Regions from separate parts of the Hydrogenophaga sp. T2 genome, predicted to be linked through region 3. Evidence: predicted binding sites of a transcription regulator. Region 3 holds the regulator's gene; each other region holds the start of a gene.
What was found. Region 3 encodes FNR, which switches genes on or off when oxygen is low (the NO sensors DNR and NnrR bind a similar motif). Its sites were predicted from a motif close to TTGATNNNNATCAA; they were not measured.

Region 1 (5,482 bases), on a different contig from region 3:
TTCGAGGCCGAGATCGCGGTGATCACGGGCGACGTGCCCATGACGGCCACGCCCGAGCAGGCCCTGGAAGGCGTGCGCCTGATCATGCTGGCCAACGACGTGTCGCTGCGCAACCTGATCCCGGCCGAACTCGCCAAGGGCTTTGGCTTCTTCCAGAGCAAGCCGGCCACGGCCTTCAGTCCGGTGGCGGTCACGCCCGACGAGCTCGGCGATGCCTGGCAGGGCGGTCGCGTGCACCTCACGCTGCAGAGCACCTGGAACGGCCGCAAGGTGGGCATGTGCGAAGCCGGCCCCGAGATGACCTTCCACTTCGGCCAGCTCATCGCCCACATCTGCAAGACGCGCAACGTGCGCGCCGGCTCCATCGTGGGCAGCGGCACGGTGAGCAACAAGGCGGTCACGGTCGACGGCCGCCAGGAATGGCCCAAGGGCTACAGCTGCATTGCCGAGAAACGCGCGATCGAGACCATCCTCGACGGCAAGCCCTCGACCGCCTTCATGAAGTTCGGCGACACCATCCGCATCGAGATGAAGGGCAAGGATGGCCAGAGCGTGTTCGGCGCGATCGACCAGAAGATCGCCCCGCTCGCCAAGGCCTGAGGCCCCGGGCGCCTCACTCGGCCTGCGCCTGGCAGGCCACGCAGCGCTCGGCCGTGGGTTGGGCGTGCAGCCGGGCCGCCGGGATGGGCGCGCCGCATTGCAGGCACAGGCCGTAGCTGCCGTCGTGCACGCGCTCCAGTGCGCGTTCGATGGCCTGCAGCTCGGCCGTCTCGCGTTCGCCCAGCTCGGCGCCGAGGTCGAAGGCGTCGTTGCGCACCAGGCCGCGATCGTCGGCGCGTTCGCGCTTGTCCGAGGCCGCTTCGGCCCGGCTGCGCGCGCCGCCGCGCTGGCCTTGCAGGCGCGCGAGCAACTCGTCGCGGCGCGTGATCAGCTGCAGGCGGAAGGTGTCGGAAACGGGTTTGCTCATGGAGGCCTCCTGAGCGCGCATGGTGAGGCCGCGGCGCGCGGCGCGGCTTGACGCAGGTCAAGCACAATGGCCCGCGTTCCGAACCAACACCCGAGGAGACCCCGCATGAGCCAGACCGTGGACTACGGCCGCTACCAGACGCTTGAGATCACCCGCCGCGGACCGCTGGTCAACGGCACGCCCAGCGTGCTCGACATCCGCATGCGCGCCGATGGCCCCGGCGGCAACGGCAAGCTGCCCACGGCCGGCCACGAGGGCCACTGGGAGCTCAGCGAGATCTGGCGCGACGTGGGGCGCGACGACACGGTGCGCGCGGCCGTGCTGCGCGGCAGCGGCATGGGCTTCTCGGGCGGCGGCGACCTGGCCCTGGTGCAGGACATGGCGACCGACTTCGAGGTGCGCTCGCGCGTGTGGAAGGAAGCGCGCGACCTGGTCTACAACGTGATCAATTGCGACAAGCCCATCGTGAGCGCCATGCATGGCCCGGCCGTGGGCGCGGGTCTGGTGGCCGGCCTGCTGGCCGACATCTCCATTGCCGCGCGCAGCGCGAAGATCGTCGACGGCCACACGCGCCTGGGCGTGGCCGCGGGCGACCATGCGGCCATCGTGTGGCCGCTGCTGTGCGGCATGGCCAAGGCCAAGTACTACCTGATGCTGTGCGACGCGGTGAGCGGCGAAGAGGCCGAGCGCATCGGCCTGGTGTCGCTGGTGGTCGACGACGACCAGCTGCTGGACAAGGCCTACGAGGTGGCCGACCGCCTCGCCGGCGGCAGCGCGAGCGCGATCCGCTGGACCAAGTACTCGCTCAACAACTGGCTGCGCCAGGCGGGCCCGAGCTTCGACACCTCGCTCGCGCTGGAATTCATGGGTTTTGCCGGGCCCGACGTGCGCGAAGGTGTGGCATCCTTGCGCGAGCGCCGCGCGCCGCGCTACGGCGTCGACGGCTGATCCCCGGTACACCTCGAGGAGACTCCGATGAGCGATGCGTCGGCCCCTGGCTTCGGCAAGTTCGTGCCGGGTTTCGATTTCCTGCAGAACCTGGCCACGCAGGCCGCCGGCGGGCTGGCTCAGGGCATCGGGCAGAACCTGCCGCAGATGCCCAACCTGAGCCACTGGGTTGCGCCCACCTTCAACGTCGAGGAACTCGAGAAGCGCATCGAAGAGCTCAAGGCCGTGCACTTCTGGCTCGACCAGAACGCCAAGGCCCTGGGCGCAACCATCCAGGCGCTCGAAGTGCAGAAGATGACGCTGTCCACCCTGAAGTCGATGAACTTCAGCATGGGCGACGTGGCCAATGCGCTCAAGCTCAAGGCCGCCGACACCGTGGCCGGCTTCACCGCTGCAGCCGCCCCCGCCAGCAAGTTCGCCGGCCTCGAGGTGGCGCCGCGCCACAACAGCGCGACCGACGCCCCCGCGAAGCCCGCGCGCAAGGCCCGCAAGCCCGCGGCCAAGAAGGCCGCGGCGGCGGCCGCACCGGCCCCGCCGGCCGGCGTGGTCGACCCGGTGCAGTGGTGGGGCGCGCTGTCGCAACAATTCCAGCAGATCGCCAGCAACGCCCTGAAGGACGTGGCCAAGCAGACCGCGCTCGACACCACGCGCCAGGTTGCCAGCGGCCTCGGCGGCGCCGCGGTGAAGACCGCCACCGGCCTGGCCGGCCAGGCCGCGCGCAAGGCCGCGCGTGCGCTCTCACCCACGCCCGCGAAGAAAGCCCCGCCGGCCCGCAAGGCCCGCGCCTCCCGCTGAACCGATGAAACGATTTCCCCACGCGCACGCCACGCACCCGCAGTGGCGCATGGCCGCGGCCATGGTGGTGGCGCAGTTGCGCGGCCAGATGGCCCTGCCCGATCACGCGAGCCAGCCCTCGCTGGGCCTGCTCTACATCACCGACCACTACGCCACCGAGGCCCAGGCCATCCTCGAATGCCTGAGCGCCGAACTGCCCGAGGTGACCGACTGGGCCGGCACCGTGGGCGTGGGCGTGTCGGCCAACAACGTCGAGTACTTCGACGAGCCCGCGATGGCGCTGATGCTGTGCGACCTGAGCCCCGACCAGTACCGCGTGTTCAGCGGTGTCGCGCCGCTCTCGGTCAGCGGCCGCGCCGACGCGGGCGACGGCTTTTCGGCCCACACGGCACTGGTGCACGCCGACGGCGGCACGCCCGAGCTGGCCGAGCTGATCCACGAGATGGCCGAGCGCACCGGCAGCGGCTACCTGTTCGGCGGCCTGGCCGGCAGCCGCAGCGCCACGGTGCAGTTCGCACTCGGCAGCACCGGCAATCTCAGCGGCCAGGGCGCGGCCAGCGGCGTGTTCCACGGTGGCCTGAGCGGCGTGGCCTTCGCGCGCGGAGTGGACATCGTGTCGCGTGTGACCCAAGGGGCGCAGCCCGTCGCGCCCGAGCACCGGGTCACCGAGGCCGAAGGCAACCTGGTGCTGCGGCTGGACGGCGAGCCCGCGCTCGACGTGCTGCTGCGCGAGCTGCGCATCTCGCTTGACCACCCCGAGCACGCCATGCCGCGCCTGCGCAACACGCTGGTGGGGCTCACGCGCTCCGAACCCGATGGCGTGGAAGTGGGCGACAGCGAAGCCGCGCGCCTGCGCGGCGCCTTCGGGCAGGAGGTGCTGGTGCGGCACCTGATCGGCCTCGATCCGGCGCGCCGCGGCGTGGCGGTGGCCGATCTCGCGCCCGTGGGGACGCGGCTGGCGTTCTGCGAGCGCCACGTGCGGGCGGCCCGTGCCGACCTGGTGCGCGTGTGCGCCGAACTGCGCGAGGAGCTCGAACCCGAAGAGGTGCTGATCGGCAGCGGCGAGGCCGAGCTCGAGCTGTCGCCGCGGCCGGCGCGCAGCATCGCGGGCGCGGTGTACGTGAGCTGCGCGGGCCGCGGCGGTCCGCATTTCGGCGGGCCGAGCGCCGAGCTCCAGGTGGTGCGCCACGCGCTGGGCGACGTGCCGCTGGTGGGCTTTTTTGCCGGCGGCGAGATCGCCCACCACCGGCTCTACGGCTACACCGGCGTGCTCACGGTGTTCACGCGGCCGGCCTGAGGCCGGGGCGATCAGCGGCTCACCGCCGTTGCCGCGCGCGCTCCAGCATGCGGCGGGCCTCGTCTTCGGCCAGGCCGTAGCCGCTGGCGAATGCGGCCAGGTCTTGTCCGCTGGCCTCGAAGGCGCGCAGCAGCGCGGCCTCGCGCGCGATGCGCGCACTGGCCTCGTCGAGCGCGGCCTCGGTGACCGCGTTCAGCGCTTCGTCGCGGCCGCGCACCAGCACCGCGTAGGCCTCGCGGCCGAGCCCCGATTGTTCGAACGCGCGCGCGATGCGCTGCTGCAGCTGCGGGCGCAGGTCTTCGCTGCTGCGCTGCTGGCGGCGCCGGTGCACTTCGAGCAGCGCGTGGTGGCGCTGGTCGGGCGCCACCGCCTCGACCACCTGGCCGTCGAGCCCTCGGCGTGGCTGGCCCGAGCCCACGGCATTGAGGTAACGCGTGCTGCGCGTGTGCAGCGCGAGCGCGGCCTTGAGGTCTTCGGCCTTCACGGCGTCGCCGTGCGCGGCCAGCAGGTCTTCATAGATGCCGCGCTTGAGCGGGCGGGGTTCCTCGCCGAACAGCGCGGGGTGCCATGCCGCGAGCTGCTCGAGCAGCGGGTGGCGCGGGGCGGCGGGTGTCTGAGGCTTGGCGGGGCGCGATCGGCGCGCGGGGCGGGAGGTCTGGGTCATGGGGGCAAGGGCGTCGAGCGCGAAGGCGCGATCATGCCAGCGCGGCGCGATCCGGCCGCGGTCAGGCCGCGAGCGCGCCCCGCAGCGCATTGGCGTCGACGGGTTTGTGCAGGAGGGGGAAGCCGAGTTCGGAGGCTTCCTGGATGCGCTGGGGGGAGGTGTCGCCGGTGAGGATGAAGGTGGGGACGGTGCGGCCCAGGCAGGCGTGCACGGCGGCGATGGCCTGCACGGCGGTGGTGTTGCCGCCCAGGCGGTAGTCGCTCAGGAGCAGGTCGATGTCGGCGGCGTGTTCGATGGCCAGCAGCACGGCCTGATCGGCGCTGGGGGCGCACCAGACGCGGTGGCCCCAGACCTGCAGGAGCTGCTGCATGCCCATGAGGACCTGCTCGTCGTCGTCGATGACGAGCACGTTGCGCTGGCCGGGCTGGGGGGCGGCGGGGGCCTCGGCGCCGGGGCGCAGGGGTGCGGGGTCGCAGGCGGGCAGGGTGATGGAGAAGGCCGAGCCGCGGCCCAGGGTGGAGCGCACCGTGAGGGGGGCGTCGAGCAGCCGGGCCGAGCGCTGCACGATGGACAGGCCCAGGCCCAGGCCGTGGGCCTCGTCGCGCGCGGCGCGGGACTGGCCGACCTGGTAGAACTCTTCGAAGATGGCGTCGAGCTGCTCGGGTGCGATGCCGATGCCGCTGTCGAAGACCTGGATCTCGATGTGGCCGGGGCGGCGGCGCGCGCCGAGCAGGATGCGGCCGTGCTGGGTGTAGCGCACGGCGTTGGCCACGAGGTTGGAGAGGATGCGGCGCAGCACGGTGGCGTCGGT
Region 2 (5,482 bases), 140 kb from region 3:
CGCGCGCCACTTCGGCGGCATCGACCGCATCATGGACGCGAGCGTGGACGCGCTGCTGCAGGTCAACGACGTGGGCCCGGTGGTGGCGCAGAGCATCCGCACCTTCTTCGACCAGCCGCACAACCGCGAGGTGGTGGAGCAGCTGCGCGCCGCGGGCGTGCAGTGGCCCGAAGGCGAGGGCGCGCAGAACACGCCGCAGCCGCTGCTGGGCAAGACCTTCGTGCTCACGGGCACCCTGCCCACGCTGGGCCGCGAAGACGCCAAGGCCCGGCTCGAAGCCGCGGGCGCCAAGGTCGCGGGCTCGGTCAGCAAGAAGACCGACTACGTGGTGGCCGGCGCCGAGGCCGGCAGCAAGCTGGAGAAGGCGCAGGCGCTCGGCGTGGCGGTGATCGACGAGGCGGCGATGCTCGCACTGCTGCACCCCCCTGGAGACGCTGCATGACCGTGCACACCATCCTCAAGATGGGCGACCCGCGCCTGCTGCGCCACGCCCGGCCCGTGACGGCCTTCGACACGCCCGAGCTGCACCGCCTGGTGGCCGACCTGCACGACACCATGGCCGCGGCCAACGGCGCCGGCCTGGCCGCGCCGCAGATCGGTGTCGATCTGCAGGTGGTGATCTTCGGCAGCGGCGCGCCCAACCCGCGCTACCCCGAGGCGCCCATCGTGCCGCGCACCGTGCTGATCAATCCCGTGATCACGCCCTTGTCCGACGAGGAGGAAGAGGGCTGGGAAGGCTGTCTCTCGGTGCCGGGCCTGCGCGGTGTGGTGCCGCGCTGGCGGCGCATCCGCTACCAGGGCTTCGACGCCTTCGGCCAGGCCATCGACCGCGAGGCCGAGGGCTTCCATGCGCGCGTGGTGCAGCACGAATGCGACCACCTCTGGGGCACGCTCTACCCGATGCGGGTGCGCGACTTCACGCGCTTCGGTTTCACCGAGGTGCTGTTCCCCGGCCTGGACGCGAACGACGACGATTGAAGTCTGCAAGCGGGTGCGTGGGCACCCGCACATCGGATGGGGCCATTGCGCTGGCGCGCACGTGCCCCGCAGGCGCTCCGCACAATGCGCCGGTTCGCGGCCCTGGCGGGCCGCATCCGTTTCAAGGAGAACCCGATGACCACCCTGTTCGAGCCCACCACCGCCGGCGACCTGCGCCTGAAGAACCGCGTCGTGATGGCCCCGCTCACGCGCAACCGCGCGCCCAACGCCGTGCCCACGCCGCTCATGGCCACCTACTACCGCCAGCGCGCCAGCGCCGGCCTGCTGATCACCGAAGCCACCGCCATCAGCCACCAGGGCCAGGGCTATGCCGACGTGCCCGGCTTGTACGGCGCCGACCAGATCGCGGGCTGGAAGCAGGTGACCGACGCGGTGCACGCCGCGGGCGGCACCATCGTGACCCAGCTCTGGCACGTGGGCCGTGTCTCGCACACCGAGCTGCAGCCCGGCAAGGCCGCGCCCGTGGCGCCGTCGGCCATCGCGGCCAAGACCAAGACCGTGCTGATCGTGGACGGCAAGCCCAGCTTCGTGGACACCTCCACGCCGCGCGCGCTCGAGCTGTCCGAACTGCCCGGCATCGTCGAGGACTACCGCCGCGCGGCGCTGGCCGCGATCGAGGCCGGCTTCGACGGCGTGGAGGTGCACGCGGCCAACGGCTACCTGCTCGACCAGTTCCTCAAGACCGGCGCCAACCAGCGCACCGATGCGTACGGCGGCTCCATCGCCAACCGCGCGCGCCTGCTGCTCGAGGTGGTGCGCGCCGTGACGGGCGCGATCGGCGCCGGCCGCACGGGCATCCGCCTCTCGCCCGTGACCCCGGCCAACGACGTGGTGGACGCCGATCCGCAGCCGCTGTTCGAGCACGTGGTGCGCGAGCTCGCCCCGCTGGGCCTGGCCTACATCCACGTGATCGAGGGCGCCACCGGGGGCCCGCGCGAGGTCGATGGCCGGCCCTTTGACTACGCCGCGCTGCGCCAGGCCTGGCGCGCCGCAGGCGGGCAGGGCGCCTGGATGGTCAACAACGGCTACGACCTGCCGCTGGCCGAGCAGTCGCTGCGCGACGGCGCCGACCTCGTGGCCTTCGGCCGCCCCTTCATCGCCAACCCCGACCTGGTGGCGCGTCTGCGCAGCGGCGGCCCGTTCAACACGCCCGACAAGAACACCTTCTACGGCGGCGGTGCGCAGGGCTACACCGACTACCCCACGCTCGCCACGGCCTGAAGCCGCGACCGGCCCCCGGGCGGTTTATCCTCGGGGGCCATGAAGCTCTACAACTACTTCCGCTCCTCCGCCTCGTTTCGCGTGCGCATCGCGCTGCACCTCAAGGGCCTGCCCTTCGAGTACGTGCCGGTGCACATCGCCAAGGGCGAACACAAGCAGGCGGCCTGGGCCGGGGTGTTGACCGAAGGCCTGGTGCCCGCGCTGGAGCTCGATGACGGCACGCGGCTCACGCAGTCCATGGCCATCATCGAGTACCTCGACGAGACCCAGCCCGGTGCGCGCCTGCTGCCCGCCGATGCGCTGGGCCGAGCCCGCGTGCGCGCGCTGGCGCAGATCGTGGCCTGCGAGATCCACCCGATCAACAACCTGCGTGTGCTCAAGTACCTCACGCGCGAGCTCAAGGTGGAAGACGAGCCCAAGAACGTCTGGTACCGCCACTGGGTGCGCGAAGGCCTGGAAGCCTTCGAACGCCAGCTTGCCGCCGGCCCCACGGGCCGCTTCTGCCACGGCGACACGCCCACCCTGGCCGACTGCTGCCTCGTGCCGCAGATCTTCAACGGCCAGCGCTTCAACACCGATTTCAGCGGCCTCACGCGCACCATGGCGGTGTTCGATCAGTGCATGCAGCACGAGGCCTTCCAGAAGGCGCAACCCTCGGCCTGCCCCGACGCCGAGGCCTGATGGCCGAGGGCAGCGCCTTCGCGCCCGACTGGCCTGCGCCCGCGGGCGTGCGCGCGCTGTGCACCACGCGCGCGGGCGGTGCCTCGGTGGCGCCGTTCGACCGCTTCAACCTCGGCGACCACGTGCGCGACGAGCCGGCCGCCGTGGTCGCCAACCGCGCCGCACTGGCCCGGCTCACCGCGCCAGCGCGGCCGGTGTTCCTGCAGCAGGTGCATGGCACCGCGGTGCTGCACCTGGGACCTGAGACCCCCGATGGCGCCGTGGCCGACGCCGCGCTCGTGACCGTGCCCGGTGTGGCCGCCACCATCATGGTGGCCGATTGCCTGCCGGTGCTGTTCGCGCACGGCTCGGGGCGGGCGGTGGCGGCCGCGCACGCGGGCTGGCGCGGCCTGGTGGGCGGGGTGCTCGAAGCCACAGCCGGCGCGCTGCGCGAGGCCGTGGGCCCGGGTGAGGTGCTGGCCTGGCTCGGCCCGGCCATCGGGCCCACGGCGTTCGAGGTGGGTGACGAGGTGCGCCAGGCCTTCGTGGCCGCCGATCCCGCAGCGGCGGGGCATTTCAGGCCGCACGAGACGGCCGGCAAATGGTGGGCGAACCTGCCCGGTCTGGCGCGCCAGCGGCTCGCGGCCGCGGGCGTGGCCGCGGTGCACGGCAACGACGGTGGCCCTGGCTGGTGCACCGTCGGCCAGCCCTCACGGTTCTTTTCGCACCGGCGCGACGCCGCCCGCCTCGGCAGCACCGGCCGTTTCGCGGCCTGCGTCTGGCTGGGCTGAGGCCGCGGCGCGGGCCGCGTCCTGCGCGGCCTCCTGCGCCCGGCGTTCGCGCCGCCGCTGGGGCGTGCGCATCACGTAAACGATGATGGCGACGGGCACAAGACCGTAGAGAAAAAAGGTCACAATGGCCCCGAGCACCGAACCGGTCGTGTTCATGGCTTCGGCCACCGACATCATCAACACGACATACATCCAACCAATCACGATCAGGTACACGGCTTGCTTTCTGTGTGATCTGCGTCAAGTCCCTGAAAGGCGGCGCAGGGATACTTCGACCCACCAAGAGACAAAGGCCGAACTGTAGGCCACCGGCAATCGCCGAGGAGACACGCATGGCATCGGGCAAACCAGACCAGACCCCCGACTGGGCGCAAGCCGCGCAGCAGTTCCAGCAGAACCTGGTGCAGCAATGGGCACAGCTGGCACAGGCCTTCCCGGGCGCCGCGGCCATGCCCGCCCAGGGCGCCGACCCGCTGGCCGCGTTCCGGGCATTCATGCCGGCCGGCCAGGCCGCCTCGCCCCTGGGCTTGCCCGCGCTCGGCGAGCTGTTCCAGCAAGCGGGCGGGCAGGGCGTGGGCATCGACCCGGCGCAGCTGCTCGAAATCCAGCAGACCTACCTCAAGGAAGCCGCGGCGCTGTGGAACCAGGGCCTCACGCCCACGCCCGCGGGTGACCGCCGCTTCGCCGGCGAGGCCTGGGCGCAGAACCCGCTGTCCTCGTTCACCGCGGCCGTCTACCTGCTCAATGCGCGCACGCTCATGGCCCTGGCCGACGCGGTGCAGGGCGACGCCAAGACGCGCGCGCGTGTGCGCTTCGGCGTGCAGCAGTGGATCGACGCCAGCGCGCCGAGCAACTTCCTGGCCTTCAACGCCGAGGCCCAGAAGAAGGCCATCGAGACCCAGGGCGAGAGCATCGCCAAGGGCGTGGCCAACCTGCTGCACGACATCCGCCAGGGCCATGTGTCCATGACCGACGAGAGCGTGTTCGAGGTGGGCAAGAACGTGGCCACCACCGAAGGCGCCGTGGTGTTCGAAAACGAGCTGTTCCAGCTCATCGAATACAAACCGTTGACCCCCAAGGTGTATGAGCGGCCCTTTCTGCTCGTGCCGCCCTGCATCAACAAGTTCTACATCCTCGATCTGCAGCCCGAGAATTCCTTCATCCGCTACGCGGTGGAGCAGGGCCACCGCACCTTCGTGGTGAGCTGGCGCAACCCCGACGAATCGCTGGGCCACAAGACCTGGGACGACTACATCGAGGACGCGGTCATCAAGGCCATCGACACCGTGCGCGACATCAGCGGCGCGGCCGACATCAACGCGCTGGGCTTTTGCGTGGGCGGCACCATGCTGGGCACGGCGCTCGCCGTCCTCGCGGGCCGCGGCGAGAACAAGGTGCACAGCGCGACCTTCCTCACCACGCTGCTCGACTTCACCGACACCGGCATCCTCGACGTCTTCATCGACGAGAACTTCGTGAAGTACCGCGAGCTGCAGTTCGCCAACGGCGGTCTCATGCCCGGCCGCGACCTCGCCACCACCTTCAGCTTCCTGCGCCCCAACGACCTGGTGTGGAACTACGTGGTGGGCAACTACCTCAAGGGCGAAACGCCGCCGCCCTTCGACCTGCTGTACTGGAACTCCGACAGCACCAACCTGCCCGGGCCGTACTACGCCTGGTACCTGCGCCACATGTACCTGCAGAACGACCTCGTCAAACCCGGCGCGGTCACGGTGTGCGGACAGAAGATCGATTTCCGTCGGGTCAAGCTGCCGGTCTACATCTACGGCTCGCGCGAAGACCACATCGTG
Region 3 (5,482 bases):
GCACCGGGCAGTTCGGCCGACACGATGCGCCGCTGCGGCTTGAAGCGCGCAGGCAGGTGCGCGTAGCCATACAGGGCCACGCGGTCGGGCCGCAGTTCGGCGAGTTGCGCCAGCGTGCGCCGGAACGACTCGGGCGTCTGCAGGGGCAGGCCGTAGATCAGGTCCACGTTCACCGATTCGAAACCGATGCGGCGCGCCGCGGCCATGAGCTCGAACACCTGCGAGGCGGGCTGGATGCGGTGCACGGCCTTCTGCACCGCGGGGTCGAAGTCCTGCACGCCGAAGCTCAGGCGGTTGAAACCCAGGCGCTGCAGCGTCTGCAGGCGCGTGGCGTTCACGGTGCGCGGATCAACCTCGATCGAGTACTCACCACCCGGCACCAGCCGGAAGTGGCGCTTGAGCATGGCCATCAGGTCTTCGAGCTCGGCGTCGGACAGGAAGGTGGGTGTGCCGCCGCCCAGGTGCAGCTGGGACACCGACTGCCCCGAGCCCAGGTGCTCGATCTGCAGCTCGAGCTCGCGCGAGAGGTGACGCAGGTACTCGGCGCCGCGCGAATGGTGTTTGGTGATGACCTTGTTGCAGGCGCAGTAGTAACAGACCGATTCGCAGAAGGGCACGTGCACGTAGACCGACAGCGGCAGCGCGAGCGAGCCCGCGCGGCGCTGCTCCAGGGCCTGGCGGTAGTCCTGCTCGGTGAAGGCTTCGACGAAACGGTCGGCCGTGGGGTACGAGGTGTAGCGAGGCCCCGGCACGTCGTAGCGCTTGAGCAGGTCGTCGGAAATGGCGTGGCTCACGGAAGACTTTGGTGATGTAGACGGGCCCACTGTGCCCCAGGGCCTGTGGGGAAGGTTTGATCCGCGTCAATCGCACGCGCCGAAACGGTGTCTCTAGGGGTATGCTCGGGCTTGTTGAGGGAAATCATCACATGCTTATGGACGTCCATCGCATCAAAGTGGCCTGTTCGGGCTGCAATCTGCGCGAGTTGTGCCTGCCCATGGGTCTCAACCCCGACGAGATGGACAAGCTCGACCACCTCGTCTCCACGCGCAAGCGCATCAAGCGCGGCGATGCGCTGTTCTCCGCGGGCGACAGCTTCACCTCGCTCTATGCCGTGCGCTCGGGCTTCTTCAAGACCCGCGTCACCAGCCCCGACGGCCGCGACCAGGTCACGGGCTTTCAGATGGCGGGCGAGATCATCGGCCTCGACGGCATCGTCAACGACCGCCACTCGTGCGACGCCGTGGCGCTCGAAGACGCCGAGGTCTGTGTGATGCCCTTCGACGAGGTCGAGGCGCTGTCGCGCGAGTTCACCACGCTGCAGCACCACGTGCACCGCATCATGAGCCGCGAGATCGTGCGCGACCACAGCGTGATGCTGCTGCTGGGCAGCATGCGCGCCGAGGAGCGCCTCGCGGCCTTCCTGCTCAACCTGGTGCAGCGCCTGCAGGCGCGCGGTTTTTCGCCGTCCGAGTTCAACCTGCGCATGACGCGCGAGGAGATCGGCAGCTACCTGGGCATGAAGCTCGAAACCGTCAGCCGCACGTTCTCGAAGTTCGTCGACGACGGCGTGATCGAGGTCAAGCAGCGCTACGTGCACATCAAGGACACCGAGGCGCTGCGGCGCATCGTGAACCCTCAGACCTGCGGCTGATCCTCGGCCGGTGCGACCAGCACCGCGGTGAGCGCCCCCGCGACCGCGATGACGGCCCAGAAAACAAAAAAGCTCACCGTGTAGACCGCGGCGCGCGACCACTCCAGCGCCTGGCCGTGCCAGTGCAGCTGGCCCGGGTCGACCAGGGCGAACACCAGCATCTCGAGCACCCCGGCCAGCAGGAAGGCCGGCCAGGCCACCGCCATCCAGCGCCGCACGTTCATGCTCAGGGCTCCCGTGCCACCGGGGAGGCGGCGTGGTTGCGCGCCTGGTGCGCGGGTTGCAGCTTGATGAGCGCTGCTTCGCGCTCGGCGCCCTGCAGCGCACGGGCCTGCTGCAGCGTGGCCTCGTACTCGCCCTTGTCGATCACGGGGTCGGCGCCGTGGACGGCGATGACGGCGGTGGCGATGGCCGCCACCACCACGGCCAGCGGCCCGCCCACGACCAGCCACATGGGGCCCACGCGCCACCAGGGCACGGGGTGGGTGACAGCGTTCGGTTCGGCGTTCATGGTTTTCTCCTGGACATTCAGCGGGGCACGAGGAAGGTGGTCTTCTCGCGCACCTGCAGGCCGGCCTCCTGCGGCGCGCTCACGTCGAAGACGATGGGGTGCGAGCCGCTGCCGGCCGCGCCCGGCGGCAACTGCACCCGCGCGGCCACTGAGCGCACCTCGGCCGGGTCGACCTGCACCAGCGCGTCGGACGCGAGTTCGATGCCCGGCAGGCCTTCGACCCGGACGCGGTAAGTCTGAGGGGCTTCGGTGGCGTTCATGATCTGCAGCCGGTAGACATTCTCGATGCGGCCCTGCCCCACCTCGCGCGCCAGCGCGCCGCGGTCGCGGATCACGTCGACCTTGAGCGGCACACGCAGCGCCAGGCTACCGAGCACCGCGAGCGTGATCGCGGCCAGGATGCCCCCGTACACCAGCACGCGCGGGCGCAGCGCGCGGCGCAGCATCTGCGCACGGCTCCATCCCTCGGCCAGCCCGTTCTGGGTGGTGTAACGGATCAGCCCGCGCGGGTAGCCCACCTTGTCCATCACGTCGTCGCACACGTCGATGCACGCGCCGCAGCCGATGCATTCGTACTGCAGGCCCTTGCGGATGTCGATGCCCGTGGGGCAGACCTGCACGCACAGCGTGCAGTCCACGCAGGCACCCAGGCCCAGGGCCTGGGGATCGGCCTTCTTGCTGCGCGCCCCTCGCGGCTCGCCACGCCGGGCGTCGTAGGTCACGATCATCGTGTCCTTGTCGAACATCGCGCTCTGGAAGCGCGCGTAAGGGCACATGTACTTGCACACCTGCTCGCGCAGGAAGCCGGCATTGCCATAGGTGGCGAAGCCGTAGAACAGCACCCAGAAGGTCTGCCAGGGCCCGAGCGCGAACGCGGCCACCAGCCCCGCGAGCTCGCGAATGGGCGTGAAGTAGCCGACGAAGGTGAAGCCGGTCCACAGGCCCACCGCGGCCCACAGGCCGTGCTTGAGCGCCTTCTTGCCGATCTTGGCCGCGCTCAGCGGCGCGGCGTCCAGGCGCAGGCGCGCGCTGCGGTCGCCCTCCACGCGGCGCTCGATCCACAGAAACATCTCGGTGTAGACCGTCTGCGGGCAGGCGTAGCCGCACCACAGGCGGCCGGCCACCGCGGTGAACAGGAACAGCGCGAGCGCCGAGATGACCAGCAGCCCCGTGAGGTAGATGAAGTCCTGCGGGTAGAGCACCAGCGGGAAGATGAAGAAGCGCCGCGCCTCGAGGTCGAACAGCACGGCCTGGCGCCCGTTCCACTGCAGCCAGGGCAGGCCGTAGAACAGCAGCTGGGTGGCCCAGACCAGGGCCCAGCGCCACTTCGAGAACAGGCCCGAGACCGAGCGCGGATGGATCTTCTGGCGCGAGGCGTAGAGCGAGACCATCACCTCCTCGTCGCCCACGCCCGGGGTCACGGGCACGGGCTGGATGGGGATGACGCGCGGTTTGCCTGCGTCGGCCGGCTGACTCATGACACGCTCACTGGGCAGGACGGTTCGACAGGCCCCAGACGTAGGCGGTCAGCACGTGGATCTGGTCGGCCGTGAGCAGCTGGTTCTGCGCCGGCATGTGGTTGCTGATGCCCTTGGTCACCGCGCGCACCACCGCCTCTTCGCCCCAGCCGTGCAGCCAGATGTCGTCGGTGAGGTTGGGCGCGCCGATGGCGGTGTTGCCCTTGCCGTTGGCGCCGTGGCAGGCGGCGCAGGCCGCGAACTTGGCCTGGCCCTGCGAGGCGCGCAGCGCATCGTGCGGGCTGCCCGAGAGGCTGAGCACGTAGTGCGCCAGGTTGCGCACGTCCTCGGCGCTGCCCACGGCAGCGGCCATGGGCGGCATCATGGCCTGGCGGCCCTCGGTGATGGTCTTGGTGATGGTGGCGGGATCGCCGCCGTGCAGCCAGTCGCTGTCGGTGAGGTTGGGGAAGCCCTTGGAGCCGCGCGCGTCCGAGCCGTGGCACTGGGCGCAGTTGTTCATGAACAGGCGCTCGCCGATGGCCATGGCCTTGGCGTCGCCCGCGAGTTTTTCAGGGGGCTGGCCGCGGAACTCGGCGTACAGCGGCGCGATGGCCGCCTGCTGGCGCTGCACCTCGGCCGTGTGCTGGCCCTGCGAGCTCCAGCCCAGCACGCCCGCGTAGCGGCCGAACATGGGATACAGCAGGCCGTAGGCCAGCGCAAAGACCACGGTGATGACGAAGAGGTACACCCACCACTTGGGCAGCGGGTTGTTGAGTTCGCGCAGGTCCTCGTCCCAGACGTGACCGGTGGTGTTGTCCTGGTGCGCCTTGACCTTGGCCTTGCCGCTGATCCACAGCAGCAGGGCGCAGGCGATGATGCTGACCAGCGTGAGGCCGGCCACGTAGAGATGCCAGAAGTCGCTAGTGAAGTCGCTCATGATCTTGTTCTCTCATTCGTCCTGGAACGGCAGCCGGGCGGCCTCGTCGAAGCGCGCCTGGTTGCGGCGCGACCAGGCCCAGGCCACGATGCCCACGAACACGCCCAGGCTGATCACCGTGACCAGCGAGCGCAGGGTGTTGATGTCCATGGCGGCCTCCCTCACTTCATCGCGGTGCCGAGCACCTGCAGGTAGGCCACCAGGGCGTCGAGTTCGGTCTTGCCCTGAACGGCTTCCACCGAGCCCTTGATCTCGTCGTCGCTGTAGGGCGCGCCCAGGCTGCGCAGCACTTCCATGCGGCGCGGCAGGCCGTCGGCCTTCACGGGCTTCTTGTCGAGCCAGGAATAGGCCGGCATGTTCGACTCGGGCACCAGGTCGCGCGGGTTGTTCAGGTGGATGCGGTGCCACTCGTCGCTGTAGCGGCCGCCCACGCGCGCCAGGTCGGGGCCGGTGCGTTTGCTGCCCCACTGGAAGGGCCGGTCGTAGACGAACTCGCCCGCCACCGAGTAGTGGCCGTAGCGCAGCGTCTCGGCCTGGAAGGGGCGGATCATCTGCGAGTGGCAGTTGTAGCAGCCCTCCTTCACGTACACGTCGCGGCCCGCGAGCTGCAGCGCGGTGTAGGGCTTCAAGCCTTCCACGGGCTGCGTGGTCGACTTCTGGAAGAACAGCGGCACGATCTCGACCAGACCGCCGACGGCGATCACCAGCACGATCAGCACGATCATGAGGAAGTTGCTGGTCTCGATCCGCTCGTGGGAGAAACCGGTGGTTTTTTCTGCATTGGCCATGGTGTGAACCTCAGGCGTGGGCGGTTTGGGCGGCAGGGATGCGCACGGGCTCGATGCGGCCCTGGCGCGCGGTCATGATGGTGTTCCACAGCATCACGCCCATGCCGGCGAGGTAGAGCACGCCACCGGCGAGGCGGA

Region 1: a site for FNR is predicted at 1,015-1,028, ahead of WDZ95_RS13055 (TraR/DksA family transcriptional regulator). Genes of this name have one in related genera too.
Region 2: a site for FNR is predicted at 3,902-3,915, ahead of WDZ95_RS10405 (PHA/PHB synthase family protein). Genes of this name have one in related genera too.

What each region holds. Positions count from the first base shown of each region.
Region 1 is NZ_JBBHZJ010000005.1:43,749-49,230, reverse strand. It holds gene WDZ95_RS13060 (fumarylacetoacetate hydrolase family protein) at 1-600, shown strand, start outside; gene WDZ95_RS13055 (TraR/DksA family transcriptional regulator) at 614-967, opposite strand; gene WDZ95_RS13050 (enoyl-CoA hydratase/isomerase family protein) at 1,073-1,915, shown strand; gene WDZ95_RS13045 (PhaM family polyhydroxyalkanoate granule multifunctional regulatory protein) at 1,943-2,710, shown strand; gene WDZ95_RS13040 (FIST signal transduction protein) at 2,715-4,007, shown strand; gene WDZ95_RS13035 (ProQ/FinO family protein) at 4,027-4,671, opposite strand; gene WDZ95_RS13030 (PAS domain-containing hybrid sensor histidine kinase/response regulator) at 4,733-5,482, opposite strand, start outside.
Region 2 is NZ_JBBHZJ010000004.1:62,430-67,911, reverse strand. It holds gene ligA (NAD-dependent DNA ligase LigA) at 1-442, shown strand, start outside; gene def (peptide deformylase) at 439-978, shown strand; gene WDZ95_RS10425 (alkene reductase) at 1,114-2,220, shown strand; gene maiA (maleylacetoacetate isomerase) at 2,260-2,901, shown strand; gene pgeF (peptidoglycan editing factor PgeF) at 2,901-3,671, shown strand; gene WDZ95_RS10410 (hypothetical protein) at 3,591-3,887, opposite strand; gene WDZ95_RS10405 (PHA/PHB synthase family protein) at 4,004-5,482, shown strand, end outside.
Region 3 is NZ_JBBHZJ010000004.1:199,334-204,815, forward strand. It holds gene hemN (oxygen-independent coproporphyrinogen III oxidase) at 1-794, opposite strand, end outside; gene fnr (fumarate/nitrate reduction transcriptional regulator Fnr) at 932-1,651, shown strand; gene WDZ95_RS11055 (hypothetical protein) at 1,636-1,875, opposite strand; gene WDZ95_RS11060 (nitrogen fixation protein FixH) at 1,878-2,162, opposite strand; gene ccoG (cytochrome c oxidase accessory protein CcoG) at 2,180-3,640, opposite strand; gene ccoP (cytochrome-c oxidase, cbb3-type subunit III) at 3,648-4,556, opposite strand; gene WDZ95_RS11075 (cbb3-type cytochrome oxidase subunit 3) at 4,569-4,706, opposite strand; gene ccoO (cytochrome-c oxidase, cbb3-type subunit II) at 4,718-5,344, opposite strand; gene ccoN (cytochrome-c oxidase, cbb3-type subunit I) at 5,355-5,482, opposite strand, start outside.